4 regions of the Acidovorax sp. GW821-FHT10A04 genome follow, and region 1 is predicted to be linked to each of the others. Evidence: predicted binding sites of a transcription regulator. Region 1 holds the regulator's gene; each other region holds the start of a gene.
The links. The regulator sigma-54, encoded in region 1, starts transcription at its own class of promoters, with help from an activator protein. The targets are predictions, from matches to a motif close to TGGCANGNAANCTGCTTT.
Positions count from the first base shown of each region.

Region 2: AC07PF_RS28105 (TorF family putative porin) is a predicted target of sigma-54. The motif match lies at 1,662-1,679, and genes of this name have one in related genera.
Region 3: AC07PF_RS31535 (formate/nitrite transporter family protein) is a predicted target of sigma-54. The motif match lies at 2,348-2,365, and genes of this name have one in related genera.
Region 4: AC07PF_RS31655 (ANTAR domain-containing response regulator) is a predicted target of sigma-54. The motif match lies at 1,388-1,405, and genes of this name have one in related genera.

Region 1 is NZ_JBWKNZ010000008.1:32,186-35,806, forward strand. Features, by position in the region: gene lptB (LPS export ABC transporter ATP-binding protein) at 1-689, shown strand, start outside; gene AC07PF_RS17605 (RNA polymerase factor sigma-54) at 753-2,354, shown strand; gene AC07PF_RS17610 (VOC family protein) at 2,355-2,744, opposite strand; gene AC07PF_RS17615 (hypothetical protein) at 2,744-3,292, opposite strand; gene AC07PF_RS17620 (hypothetical protein) at 3,310-3,522, opposite strand.
Region 2 is NZ_JBWKNZ010000017.1:125,000-128,620, reverse strand. Features, by position in the region: gene AC07PF_RS28110 (YifB family Mg chelatase-like AAA ATPase) at 1-1,501, opposite strand, end outside; gene AC07PF_RS28105 (TorF family putative porin) at 1,716-2,426, shown strand; gene glnK (P-II family nitrogen regulator) at 2,472-2,810, shown strand; gene AC07PF_RS28095 (ammonium transporter) at 2,846-3,621, shown strand, end outside.
Region 3 is NZ_JBWKNZ010000023.1:22,453-26,073, forward strand. Features, by position in the region: gene AC07PF_RS31530 (bifunctional protein-serine/threonine kinase/phosphatase) at 1-1,136, opposite strand, end outside; gene AC07PF_RS31535 (formate/nitrite transporter family protein) at 1,316-2,128, opposite strand; gene AC07PF_RS31540 (nitrate regulatory protein) at 2,470-3,621, opposite strand, start outside.
Region 4 is NZ_JBWKNZ010000023.1:52,333-55,953, reverse strand. Features, by position in the region: gene AC07PF_RS31660 (CmpA/NrtA family ABC transporter substrate-binding protein) at 1-313, opposite strand, end outside; gene AC07PF_RS31655 (ANTAR domain-containing response regulator) at 752-1,378, opposite strand; gene AC07PF_RS31650 (branched-chain amino acid ABC transporter substrate-binding protein) at 1,585-2,745, shown strand; gene cysC (adenylyl-sulfate kinase) at 2,807-3,343, shown strand; gene AC07PF_RS31640 (fibronectin type III domain-containing protein) at 3,505-3,621, shown strand, end outside.

The sequences.
Region 1 (3,621 bases):
TCGTCAAGGATGTGTCGCTGGTCGTGCAAAAGGGCGAGGTCGTGGGGCTCCTGGGCCCCAATGGCGCGGGCAAGACCACCTCGTTCTACATGATCGTGGGCCTGGTGCGCAGCGATGCCGGCGACATCCGCATCGATGGCCACTCGGTGGCCCACATGCCCATCCACCGGCGCTCGCGCCTGGGCCTGTCCTACCTGCCGCAGGAAGCCTCGATCTTCCGCAAGCTCACGGTCGAAGAAAACGTGCGTGCCGTGCTCGAACTGCAGCGTGGCGAGGATGGCCAGCCGCTGCCGCGCGCGGCCATCGAGGAGCGCCTCACGGCCCTGCTCACGGAGTTGCGCGTGGAGCATCTGCGCGCCTCGCCTGCGCTGGCCCTGTCCGGCGGTGAGCGCCGCCGCGTGGAGATCGCCCGCGCGCTGGCCACGCAGCCACGCTTCATCCTGCTGGACGAACCGTTTGCCGGCATCGACCCCATCGCGGTGATCGAGATCCAGCGCATCATCGGTTTTCTCAAGGCACGTGGCATCGGCGTGCTCATCACCGACCACAACGTGCGCGAGACGCTGGGCATCTGCGACCACGCCTTCATCATCAGCGACGGCCACGTGCTGGCCCAGGGAACCCCGTCCGAAATCGTCGACAACGCCGAAGTGCGCCGGGTGTACCTGGGTGAACACTTCCGCATGTAGCAGACCGATGGACCGCACGTTCGCCATGCACCTGCCTTCGCGGCAGCCCACCGGGGCTGTGCGATGAAGCCCGGCCTGTCCCTGCGCGTATCGCAGCACCTGGCGCTCACGCCCCAGCTGCAGCAGTCCATCCGCTTGCTGCAGCTGTCCACGCTGGAGCTGGGCCAGGAGGTCGAGCAGATGCTCGACGAAAACCCCTTTCTCGAGCGCAATGCCGACGAGGCGCCGCGCGAAGAATTCGGCGTGGACACGGCCGATGCGCCCGTGCAGCCGGACGACTACAGCGCTGACGACGCGGTCTATTCCAACGCACCGGGTTCCAGCACGCCGAGCGAGTCGGTCCCCGATGCACCCCAGAGTGACGCGGAACTGGGCAGCAGCGCCAGCGACGAGCCTGACTGGAGCGGCGATGGCACCGTGGACGTGTCCCCCAACGATGCCGAGTGGGGTGGCGATGCGCCGGCCCGCAACCGCAACGATGCCGAGGGCGACGAGGCCGACGCCACCGAGCTGGCCCGCACCCACGAATCGCTAACCGCCTTCCTGCACCGCCAGGCCCTGTCGCTGCGTCTTTCCGAGGTGGACCGCGCGGCGCTGCGCTTCCTGATCGAATCGCTCAACGACGATGGCTACCTCGAGGAGCCGCTGGAAGAGCTGGCCATCGCCCTGGCCGGCCCGGACGACCTGGAGCAGATCGAGGAGCTGGTGCACCGCTTCACCGTGGCGCTGCGCCTGCTGCAGAGCCTGGAGCCCGTGGGCGTGGGTGCACGTGGCCTCGGTGAATGCCTCACGCTGCAGCTCACGGCCCTGGCGGCCGACGAAGACAGCGATGCCGACCCCGACACCGTGCAGACCGCGCTGCGCGTGTGCCAGCAGCCGCTGGAGATGCTGGCGCGCCGCGACATCCGCCGCCTCACGCAACTGTGCGGCGACGGCGAGGAGCGCACGCGCGCCGCCATGGCCCTGATCGCGCGGCTGGAGCCGCGCCCGGGACGCAAGTTCGTCGATGTGGAGCGCAACATCATCGTGCCCGACGTCATCGTGCGCAAGGCTGGGCGCGCCAATGGCCGCGACGGTCAGCACAACTTCATCGTGGCGCTGAACCCCGACGTGATGCCGCGCCTGCGCGTGCACGACATCTATGCCGGCGCCCTGCGTGGCCACAAGGGCGGCGAGGGCCACCAGGCCATGCAGCAGCGGCTGCAGGAGGCGCGCTGGTTCATCAAGAACATCCAGCAGCGCTTCGACACCATCCTGCGCGTCTCGCGCGCCATCGTCGAGCGGCAAAAGAGCTTCTTCACCCATGGCGAACTGGCCATGCGCCCGCTGGTGCTGCGCGACATCGCCGACGAGCTGGGCCTGCACGAGTCCACCATCAGCCGCGTGACCACGGCCAAGTACATGGCCACGCCCATCGGCACCTACGAGCTCAAGTACTTCTTCGGTTCGGGCCTGGGCACCGAGACCGGCGGCAATGCATCGAGCACGGCCGTGCGTGCCCTCATCAAGCAGTTCGTCGCGGCCGAAAGCCCGGCCAAGCCGCTGTCGGACAGCCAGATCGCCGAGATGCTCAAGGAGCAGGGCATCGAGTGCGCGCGCCGCACCGTGGCCAAGTACCGCGAGGCGCTCAAGATCGCGCCGGCCAACCTGCGCAAGGCGCTCTGATCAGGTCCCATGGCGGAAAGCCCGGCTGGAGATGCTGACGGCATTGCCGTCCGGGTCCTTGGCGTTGGCGAACGCATAGCCGTTGGCCTGGTGCGTGGGGCCGAAGGCCAGGTCCTGCGCCAGCGCATGGGCCTTGAAGGCTTCCACGTCAGGCACATGAAAGCACAGCTTCACCCCCGCCTGGCCCAGCTTCACGCTCTTGGCCGCCTGGTGGATGAGGATGCTGGCGCCACCCTGGGGGGCATTCAGTTCGATCAATCCTTCCACCACCTCGCCCGTGGTTTCCAGGCCGAAATGCGTGCGGTAGAAGGCCGCAGTGCGCTGCATGTCGCGTGCGTAGAGCATCACGGTGCCGAGGATGGGCGGCACGGAAGAAGAGGCCGCCACCATCAGGGCGCTTTCGTGGCCGGTGCGCGACGCAGCGAGCGCAGCAGCTCCAGCGCCTGGGCCGTAGGCTCCTGCGGAGCGCCGTTGACAAGCACCGTGAAGGTCACGCGCAGCTCGTTCATGCCCAGCACGCCCTGGGTCAGGTGCTTGTAGCCGTCCGGCTCGGGGGCGCGGTCGGTGGCCGAGAAGTAGTAGCCCACCTTGCCCGCGGCACCCAGGTCTTTGAGGGGCAGGTCGCTCTCGACGGCCTTGGGCTGGGCCCGGGTGGCACCGGCCTGGACCAGCCCCCGCAACTCGTCGGCGGTGGGGGGCCTGGGCGCGCTGCCCACAGGCCAGATGGGCGTGATGAGCATCTGCAAGGCCTTGGCATCAGGGCCGCTGATGGCCACCGAGGGCGGCAACTCCCCGTGCGGGCGGCGGACCTGGGCGCGCCATTGCGCGGGCAGGTCGATCACCAGATCGTCGCGGCCGGGCAGGGCAACGCGCAGTTCTTCGGAGAGAACCGGCAGGCACAGGAAAAAGGCAATCGAAGCGAGGGCAGTGCGGAGCATGAAGTGGAAGAGGGGGGTTATGGGCGTTTGGCAAAGACGGCGTCGTAGGACAGGGCGCTGAAGCCGTTCACCCGCTGGCCATTGTGAGCAGCACCGGCACGCCGCGCGCACCCAGTTGCGCAAAGGCGGCCTTGCCGGTCCACGGATTCGTAGAGCGTCTGGGCATGCGCCGTGCCCATGAGCGCAGCCGCAATCAGGGCGAGGGTCAGGCTGCAGCGCAGGGTGTGCATGGGGCTCCGGGTAAAATCGGCTATTCCAGGAGCATAAGAGACTTCTGCCGCTCCGAGGCCCGCCGGGGCAAGGCCTCACCCGTATGGGCCATTCCTGCC
Region 2 (3,621 bases), on a different contig from region 1:
CGGCTTCGGCGACATGGCCGACGGCGGTGGCCTCGGCACCGGCCAGGTCGGCAATGGTGCGCGCCACCTTGAGCGCGCGGTGCGTGCTGCGCGCCGACCAGCCCAGGCGCGCGGCCGCCGTGTTGAGGAACTTGGCGGCGGCATCGTCCAGGTGCAGGTGTTCGTCGATCTCCTGGCCCTGCAGCGCCTGGTTGGTCCTGCCCTGGCGCGCCAGGGCCCGGGCCCGCGCCTGCACCACGCGCTCGCGGATGGTGGCGCTGGATTCGCCGGGCGGCGCCTTGAGCAGCTGCTCCGAAGGCACGGCGGGCACCTCCACATGCAGGTCGATGCGGTCCAGCAGGGGTCCGCTGAGCTTGCCCTGGTAGCGCGCAATCTGGTCGGGTGTGCAGCGGCAGGCGCGTTGGGTGGAGCCAAGGAATCCGCAGGGGCATGGATTCATGGCCGCGATCATCTGGAAGCGGGCAGGGAAATCGGCCCGTTGTGCGGCACGCGAAATGGTGATGTGGCCGGTTTCCAGGGGTTCGCGCAGCGCCTCAAGCGCAGCCCGGGTGAACTCGGGAAATTCATCGAGAAAAAGCACGCCATGGTGCGCCAGCGAGATCTCGCCAGGCCGTGGCGGCGAACCTCCCCCCACCAGCGCCACGGCACTGGCCGTGTGATGGGGTTGCCCCGTGGGTCGCAGTCCCCAGCGTTCGGGGCTGAAGCGGCCGGCCAGGCTGGAGATGGCGGCGCTCTCCAGTGCCTCCTGCACCGTCATGGGCGGCAGCAGGCCGGCAAAGCGCTGTGCGAGCATGGACTTGCCCGAGCCGGGCGGCCCGGCCATGAGGGCGCTGTGGCCGCCAGCCGCTGCGATCTCCAGCGCGCGCTTGGCCATGGCCTGGCCTTTCACGTCGGCCATGTCGGGGCCCTGCAGCCCGGTGACCATGGGCGTGGGCTGCAGGCGCGTGAAACCATCGCCGTCCCCTTCGGGCGGCGGCGTGCCGGGTGGCAGGAAGGCGCGCACCACATCCAGCAGGTGGCGCGCACGCACCACCTGGGCATCGGGCACCAGGGCGGCCTCTTCGGCACTGCCCGGCGGCAGCACCAACTGGGCGCTGATCTGCTGGGTTTGCAGCGCCAGGCTGGTGGCCAGCGCGCCACGCACGGGACGCAGTTCGCCCGACAGCGAGAGTTCGCCCGCGAATTCATGGCCCGCCAGACGGCTGCCGTCGATCTGCCCGCTGGCGGCGAGGATGCCCAGGGCGATGGGCAGGTCAAAGCGGCCCGAATCCTTGGGCAGGTCGGCCGGCGCCAGGTTCACCGTGATGCGCTTGTTGTGGGGGAACTCCAGCCCGGCGTTCTGCAACGCCGAGCGCACGCGCTCGCGGGCCTCCTTGACCTCCACCTCGGCCAGTCCCACCAGGGTGAAACTGGGCAGGCCATTGGCCAGGTGCACTTCAACGGTGACGGCCGGTGCCTGCAGCCCCAGAAGGGCGCGGCTTTGCACCAAAGCAAGACTCATGGACGACTTTCTCCCCAGATGGGTGCGTTTTATGGTGCGCTGGCGTGAAATGTTTCACGATCGCACCATGGTGGTGCGTGTTAGCAATCCCCTCAACCCTCACTTTAATAGGGAATCCCCATCTGTCCCGGCCCCGGGCGAATTGCGTGTCGATGGCGCATGGCACGGTCCATGCTTAAAGCGCTTGTCCCTACTTTGTCCAACCGGAGGAAACATGACCCGCGCATCCATCAAGTTCCTGGGCGCTGCCCTTGTCGCAACCCTGCCTCTGCTGGCCAGCGCCCAGCTGACGGGCAACGTCAGCCTGACCACCAACTACAAGTTCCGTGGCCAGGACCAGGATGCCTCCAAGGTCAAGGCGGTCAAGCCCGCCATCCAGGGTGGCTTCGACTACGCTTTCGGCGAATCCGGTTTCTATGTCGGCAACTGGAACTCCAGCGTCGACTGGCTCTCGGGCAACTCCATCGAGTCCGACATCTACGGCGGCTACAAGTTCAAGGCCGGCTCCGTCGACCTGGACGTGGGCCTCCTGACCTACATCTACCCCGGCAACAGCAACGGCAACACCACCGAAGTCTATGGCGCCGCCACCTTCGGCCCCGTGACGGCCAAGTACTCGCACACCCTGTCCAAGGATTACTTCGCCTACGCCGGTCCGGGCTTCAAGGGCCGCAACACCGGCTACCTGAACCTGGCGTTCTCCCAGGAAGTGGCGCCCAAGATCACCGCCAAGGCCTCGGTGGGCTACACACGCTTCGGTGGCGACATCGCTGCCCCCAACTACCTGGACTACAGCGTCGGCGGGGCCTATGACTTCGGTTCGGGCCTGTCGCTGGGTGCTGCCGTGGTGGGCGCCACCAAGAAGGACTACTTCGGTCCCGTCAACAAGTCGCGCGTGATCGTCACGCTGACCAAAACCCTGTAAATCTTTGAGGGGCGCATGGTGCGCCCCTTCCCGGAGGAACCAAAAATGAAAATGGTGACAGCCATCATCAAACCCTTCAAGCTCGACGAGGTGCGTGAAGCCCTGTCGGACATCGGGGTCCAGGGGATTACGGTGACCGAAGTCAAGGGTTTCGGACGCCAGAAGGGCCACACGGAGTTGTACCGCGGCGCAGAGTACGTGGTCGACTTCCTGCCCAAGGTCAAGATCGAAGCCGCCGTGGCGGACGAGCTGGTGGATCGCGTGATCGAGGCCATCGAGGCCGCTGCCCGCACCGGCAAGATCGGCGACGGCAAGATTTTCGTGACGCACCTCGAGCAGGTGGTGCGCATCCGCACCGGCGAAACCGGCAAGGAAGCCCTCTAAAGGGTACGCCGCATCACACACAAGAGAAAAGAGCCATGAAAAAACTGCTTGCTTCCTGCATTCTGGGGCTGAGCCTGCTGTCCGTCGGTGGACTGTCGCTGGCCCAGGCGCCTGCCGCCGACGCTGCGGCGTCCGCGCCGGCTGCCGCCGCACCCGTTGCTGCCGCCCCCGCTGCGGCGGCACCTGCTCCTGCAGCCGCCGCCTCCGAGGCCGCTCCCGCTGCAGCTGCAGCCCCCGTACCCAAGGTCGACTCCGGCGATACCGCCTGGATGCTGACCTCCACGCTGCTGGTCATCCTGATGACCATTCCCGGCCTGGCCCTGTTCTACGGCGGCCTGGGCCGTTCCAAGAACATGCTGTCCGTGCTGATGCAGGTCTTCGTGGTCTTCTCGCTGATTTCGCTGCTGTGGGCCATCTATGGCTACAGCCTGGCGTTCTCGGGTGAGGGCAAGTTCTTCGGCGGCCTGGACAAGATCTTCCTCAAGGGCGTGACCCAGGAAACCTTCGGTGCCCTGATCACCATCCCCGAGTACGTGTTCATCGCCTTCCAGGGCACGTTCGCGGCCATCACCGTGGCCCTGATCGTCGGCTCCTTCGCCGAGCGCATCAAGTTCTCCGCCGTGCTGATCTTCTCGGTGCTGTGGTTCACCTTCAGCTACGTGCCCATGGCCCACATCGTGTGGGGCGGCGGCCTGCTGGGTGCCGACGGCGCGCTGGACTTCGCCGGTGGTACGGTGGTGCACATCAACGCCGGTATCGCTGGCCTGGTGGGTGCCTACATGGTGGGCAAGCGCATCGGCTTCGGCAAGGA
Region 3 (3,621 bases), on a different contig from region 1:
ACCAGGCTGCGCACGGCGTCCAGGCCGGGCCGGGGGTGGTCGGTCATCCATTGGCCAAGGGTCTGGCCCTCCACGAATTCCATGGCCACATAGACATGCTGGCGCGGCCGCTCGCCGCCCGCGGCGCGCAGCACGTGCGGGCTGTGGATGCGCCGCGCCACCCATTCCTCGAGCACAAGGCGGTCCAAGTAGTCCTTCTCGGCGGCCAGCTCCACCGACGGGGTCTTGAGCGCCACCTGCTGGCCCGTGGCGTCGTCCACGGCCAGGTGCACGTGGCTGCGCGAACTCGCATGCAGCTCACGCACGATGGTGTAGCCCTCGAACTGCATGCGCGGCGCCAGCGGCGGCGGCAAGGCCAGCCCCTCGCGCGCAGCCGGCAGGCTGGCCAGGGCCCGGTTCTCGGGCAGCGCATCGATGCGCAGCAACTGCAGTGTCAGGTCATCGGTGGCGCCGCGCGCCCGGGCAGCGGCCACCAGCGCCCGCGCGGCCGCGTCCAGGTCGCCCGCAGCGTGCGCGATGGCAGCCTGCACGGCCGCCACATCCAGGTGCGTGTACGCCCCGTCGGTGGCCAGCAGGTAGACATCGCCCACCTCGGCCGGCAGGCTGCGGTAGTCGATCTCCACATTCGGGCCCATGCCCAGGGCCCGGCCCAGGAAGGACTCGACCGAGGACAGGTGCACACGGTGGTCCTCGGTCAGTTGCTCCAGGGAAGTGGCGTGCACGCGGTAGATGCGCGCATCGCCCACGTGCAGCAGGTGCACCTCGCGGCCCTTGAGGATCAAGGCGCTGAAGGTGGTGACGTAGCCGCGGTCCTTGTCGAAGCGCGCATGGCTGCGCATGGTCTGCGCGTGCAGCCAGGCATTGGTGGCGCCCAGCACGCGCTGGGCCGAGCGGCGCACCGACCAGGCCTCGGAGGTGGCGTAGTAGTCGTCCAGGAAGCCACGCACCGCTGCCGCGCTGGCCTCCTGGCTCACCGCGCTGGAGCCTATGCCGTCGGCCAGCGCCACCACGATGCCCTTGGTGCCGCGCTGCGGCCCCACGGGCAGCATGGCGCCATGGAAGTCCTGGTTGACCCCCTTGTGACCGGCCTCGGAATGCTGGCCGAGTGTGATGTTCAAGCTGTTGCGGTCACTCATAGGAAGGGCGGGCAGGAAGGCGAGGATGAATGGATCTCCACGATGGCGCGTGCCCTGATTTGGGATGGGATGCTAGGCGCAAAGCGCAGCCATAGCCCGTGCTATGGCGAGCATTTGCTTACGCCGAGACCGCCCAAAGCAGGGTACGCGGCGCGTGAGGGACCCGTTCAGCCTCGTCTTTAGGCGATCTTGCGCTTGGGGGCGGTCTTGTAGTGCGTGGAGTACAGCATCGCGCCCACGAAGGTCAGGCCGCCCACCAGGTTGCCGATCACGGTGGGGATTTCATTCCAGACCAGGTAGTCCATGACCGTGAAGTTGCCACCCAGCAGCAGGCCCGAGGGGAACAGGAACATGTTGACGATGCTGTGCTCGAAGCCCATGTAGAAGAACAGGGCGATGGGAATCCACATGCCGATGGCCTTGCCCGACACCGAGGTCGACATCATGGCCGCCACCACGCCGGTGGACACCATCCAGTTGCACATCACGCCGCGGATGAACAGGGTCAGCATGCCGGCGGCGCCGTGTGCGGAGTAACCCACCGTGCGGCCCTCGCCGATGTGGCCGATCTTCACGCCGACGGCGTTGGGCGCCTCGCTGAATCCGAAGGTGAAGATGATGGCCATGAACACCGCCACCATGAAGGCCCCCGCGAAGTTGCCGCAGAACACCAGCGTCCAGTTGCGAAAGACGCCACCCCAGGTGGCGCCAGGGCGCTTGTCGAGCACGGCCAGCGGGGCCAGGGTGAAGACACCGGTCAGCAGGTCATACCCCAGCAGGTACAGCAGGATGAAGCAGCCCGGAAAGAGCAGCGCGCCCAGCAGCGCGTTGCCGGTGTTCACCGTGACGGTGACGGCGAAGGCGGCGCCCAGTGCCAGCATGGCACCGGCCATGAAGGAGCGGATCAGCGTGTCGCGGGTGGACATCAGGAGCTTGGATTCACCGGAATCGACCATCTTGGTCACGAACTCGGCGGGGGCGAGGTAGGCCATTGAAATTCCTTTGGGACGGGAAGACTGACATGCGCCCCAGGGGTCCACCCAGGGAAGCGCGCAAGAAAAGGAGGAAAAGAAAACGGCGTCCGCTGCGCCCCCCATGCAGATGGGGAACGCAATGGACGCCGTTATCCTCGGATGCGCGATTCCTGGACCTGCGGGTGAACCGCAGGCGGTGGATGGCAGGCCGCCGTTAGCCCGCCATCCAATGCACTCCATGCAATTTCCGTACCCTCATTGGGGCCGTTCAGGGTGGCTTGCGTCCCGCATTCCGTGCATGCGCGGCGCCTGCGGAGCAGGAATGGCTTCACGGCGGTGCAGTCAAGCACCACCATGGATCAGCTGGATTTGTCGCCCTTGCGGTCGGGGTGGGCGAAAGCCAGGTCCGGCAGGGACAGCGTGGCCTCGGCCACATCGAGCAGGCGGCGGTTCTGGTCCATCGAGGTCTTTTGCAGCACGCGGAAGGCGACTTCCTCGTTCATGCCCAGGCGGGCCATCAGCACGCCCTTGGCGCGCTCGATCACCTTGCGCTCGTTGAGCGTGCGGCGCGCCGCTTCGAGCTCGGCTTCCATGCTGGCCATGCGCGCCGACTGGGCCTGCAGCAGCTCCAGCAGCGATGCCGATTCGGCCCCCTGCGCTCCCGCTGCCGACTGCTCCACCGCCGTCGGCGCGATGGCGATGTCGAAGAAGCGGTCCACCGCGTGCGTGCGCTGCGGCGGGTTGTCGCGCAGGCCGCGCAACAGGCCCTTGGAGTCCTGCAGGTCCTGCTGGGCCTGCACGATGTGCGCGGCGCAGTCCTCGCGCAGGCGCTGCACCAGGTCCACCTGCAACTGCCACAGGGCCGTGATGCGCTCGGTGCACACATCGAACCAGGCGTCGCTGAGGTTGCTGTCCAGCGCCGCACCCGGCCGCACCACGCACAGCGTGCGCCGCAGCCGCTCCAGCTGGGCCATGCCGGGGGCCAGTTGCTGCTGCTCCCAGCGGGTGCGCAGCGCCACATCGGCAAACTCGGCAAAGGCGCGCAGGCTGCGCTCCTGGGCATCGATCAGGTGCAGCACGCGCTGCTGGTGGGCGTCGCTGCCCTGGCCCGAGGCGAACAGCAGCGCGCCCATGGCCCGCTCCTGCCCCGCCTCTTCCTGCGCCTGTACCAGGTGCACCAGGGCCACGAGCTGGCGCGAGACGCTGGGCAGCCCGGCCGCATCGGCCACGTGGAAGACCAGCTCGACCAGCCCGGCGATCAGGTGGCTGAACGCGGCAATCGAATCGTGGGCGGTCATCGCCTGCTTGTCGATCTGGCTGCGCAAGGCGGGTAGCGCATCGAGGCCCAGCAGCGCCCAGGCCATCAGCGACAGGGCCTTGGCTGTGGCGCCCTGCGCAGGCTCGACATGCTGGGCGAATTCTCCGCGCAGCTGGGCCTCCAGCGCCACGACCTCCTGCACGATGCGACCCCGCAGGTCGGCAAAACGCTGGGCCTTGGAGGCCAGGTAGAC
Region 4 (3,621 bases), on a different contig from region 1:
CCAGGCCGTAGAGCACGTGGGCGAAGTCCAGCTCGCCGTTGACCAGCTTGTCGCGCACGCCGGCCCAGCTCGCCTCCTTGGTGGGGATGATGGTCACGCCGTACTTCTTGTCGATGCCCAGCACCGAGGCCATCACCACACTGGCGCAATCGGTCAGCGGGATGAAGCCGATCTTCACTTCCTTCTTCTCGGGGGCATCCGAGCCCTGTGCGTGGACGAGGGCGCGCAGGGCGGGGCTCACGCCCACGGCACCCACGGTGGCGGCCTGCAGCACGGTGCGGCGGTTGAGACTGGTTTTGAGCAGATCGGTCATGGTGCTTCCCTGGTGGCTTGAAAAACAAAAAAGGCGTCCCCCTCGGCGCATGGGCTGCTGCAACTTCCAAAAGAAAGTCACGCAGCGCCAAGCGCGGGTGGGGACGCCTCTGTCCGGTGGCGAGGGGTACCCGCCCGCCATTGGATGGATACCGCTCATCGAAGACCTCCGTTGGTCTTGTCCAGGTAATGCAAACCCTGTGCCAACCTGTTCAACAACCTGTCAGATCAGTTTTTGATAGCAACATGTTCAATCGACAAGCGGAGATTGGCCACATGCACCACGACAAGGCGCCGGCCTTGCACCGTGTTCGACTGCACAGGTGTTGTGCGCTGCACCATCGCGGGCCGTGGTGGGCAGGGCGGGGGGCGGGAGTGGTGCGCCGCGTGTGCTGGCGGCGCTGCATGCTGGCCCTGCGGCGTGCGCCGCCGGGGTCTGTCAGCTCAGGAGATCGGCCACGTCGAGCATGCGCTGGGCGACGTCGACCAGCTTGAGGCCCTTGTCCATGGCCGTCTTGCGCAGCTTCTCGTATGCGGCCTGCTCGGTCAGGCCCTGGCGCTCCATCAGCAGGCCCTTGGCGCGGTCGATGGTCTTGCGGTCCTTGAGCTCGGTCTTGGCGTCGGCCAGTTCGGCGCGCAGCGCCTGCTCGTGCTGGAAGCGCGCCATCGCCACGTCCAGGATGGGCCGGATGCGCTGGGGCGACAGGCCGGCCACGATGTAGGCCGACACACCGGCAGCCACGGCCGCCTTCACGTGCGAGGTGTCCTCGTCATTGGTGAACATGACGATGGGGCGGCGCTCGTCGCGTGTGGCCATGACCACATGCTCCAGCGCATCGCGTGCCTCGCTTTCGGCGTCCACGATGATGAGGTCGGGCTGCAACTGGGCCAGGCGCTCGCTCAGGTACACGTCGGACGGCAGCGTGGCCACCAGGTTGAAGTTGTTTTCCAGCAGGCCGATGCGCAGCGCCCGCGAGCGCTCTGCCTGCAGCAGGGCGTGCTCGTCGTTGGGGTCGGTGACCGCCAGATCGGGGGCGACCACCACTATGCGCAAGGCCTCGTTCATGCTGTCAGCATAGCAAGATTTACGCCATAAATTGGTGCGCCGGGCTGGTGCAGGCAGGGGTCTACCCTGGTTTTGGCAGGTCCATGGCGGCGAGGGCCTGAAACTTGCTAATAGAGTGAGTATTGGGAGGGCATACCCGATAGCGCCTCTTTGCGGCGTCGCATATACATCCGGTCACATTGACATACTGATATGGAGCTTCCTGCATGAACCTGCCCATCGACCGGCGCCGATTTTCGGCCAGCCTGGCCTTGACCGCTGTGGCCGCCACCGCCTTGTTGGCGGGTTGCGGCAAAGTGCCCGACACCATCAAGATCGGGGTCGCCCAACCCCTGAGCGGCCCCCTGGCCGCTTTGGGGCAGGACCTGCTCAACGGCGTGAACCTGGCCGTGGCCGAGCTTAACAAGGGCGGCTACACCGTGGACGGCAAGCGCGTGAAGCTGGAGGTCGTGCCCGTGGACGACCGGGCCGACGCCGCCACCGGCAAGACCGTGGCCCAGCAACTGGTGGATGCCGGCGTGGTGGCGGTCATCGGCCACCTGAATTCGGGCGTGAGCATCGAGACCGCCCCCATCTACGCGGCCAAGGACATCCCGCAGATCGCCATCTCCACCAACCCCAAGTTCACGCAGCTGGGCTTTCCCACCACCTTCCGCATGGTGGCCAACGACACCCTGCAGGCGCGCGCCATCGGCTCGTTCGCTGCCACCCAGCTGGGCGCCAGCCGCTATGCCGCGCTCGACGACGGCACCCCTTACGGCAAGGGCCTGGCCGACGGTGCGGCCGAGCAGCTCAAGGCCGAGAAGAAAGAAGTCGTGGTGCGCAAGTCCTTCGACGACAAGACCACGGCCTTCGATGCGCTGGCCGGCGAGCTCAAGGCCGCCCGGGTCGAGGTGATCGTCTCCACGCTCAACGACTTCCAGGCCATTGCCCTGCTCGAGGCCCTCAAGAAAGTCGATCACACCAAGGTGCGCCTGCTGGGCGGTGACACCATCAAGACCACCGACATGGCCAAGGGCGTCGGCATCGTGGAAGGCATCTATGCCACCTCACCCGTGCTGGAGGCCAAGGAGTTCACCACCGGCAAGCCCTTCCTCGAGAAGTACGTGGCCGAGTTCAAGAAGGCCCCGGCCTATGGGGGCCACTACAGCTACGACAGCACCTATGTGCTGTCCGCTGCGATCCAGAAGGCCAAGTCTGCGGACCCCAAGGCCATCACCAAGGCCATGCACAGCATCAACGGCTATGCGCCGGTGATCGGCACCATGACCTGGGACGACAAGGGCGAGCAGCGCTATGGCGCCGTGGGCGTGTACGAGCTGCGCGGCGGCGGGTGGGAGCTGCGCATGCGCTCGGACCGCTGGTAAGAACGCCAGACCGGCAGGCCTCTGGCTGGTTTACAGTCGGTGCACTTCCCCTGTGCCGCCCATGCTGGAGCCCTGTCTGAACCCCATCGTCTATTGGATCACCGGCCTGCCCGCCGCCGGCAAGACCACCCTGGCCACCGCGTTGGCCGGTGCCATCAACCAGGCTGGTGGCCGGGCAGGCGTGCTCGATGGCGACGAGCTGCGCAAGGGCCTGTGCTCCGACCTGGGGCTGTCGGCCGCCGATCGGGCCGAGAACATCCGGCGCGCCGGCGAAGTGGCGCGCTTGATGGCCCACAACGGCCTGACCGTGGTGTGCGCCTTTGTCTCCCCTTTCGAGGCCGACCGCCAGCGGGTGCGCGCCCTGTTCGCCCCCGGCGAGTTCCATGAGATCCACCTGAGCACGCCCGTGGAGGAATGTGCCCGCCGCGACCCCAAGGGCCTGTACGCGCGCGCCCGGGCCGGGCTGATCACCGGCCTGACCGGCTGGGACGGCGCCTACGAGGTGCCCCGTGCCCCCGAGTCGCGCTACGACACCCAGACCACCACGGTGGCCGCCATGGTGCAGCAGCTGCTGGCGGCGCGCACGCAGCGGCGCTGAGCCTGCTTGCGCGTGGTCGCCGCGGCCCCGCAGGCCCAAGGCTGGGCGCGGCGTTGCGGCGCGCCGTTCTTTCCCGTATCGTCGGGCGCTTTCCGATACCCGCCAACCCCCGGGCACCGTGCCTTGCGCCCACGCACACCAGCGCCGCCATGAAAAACGCCGTGAAACACCGCACCACCGCCCGCACGCCCGTGGTGCCTGCCGCCTGGCGGGGCCGCCTGGCCCTGGGAGCCCTGGCCAGCGCATTCAGCCTCCTCGCCGGCGCGGCACCCGTGGGC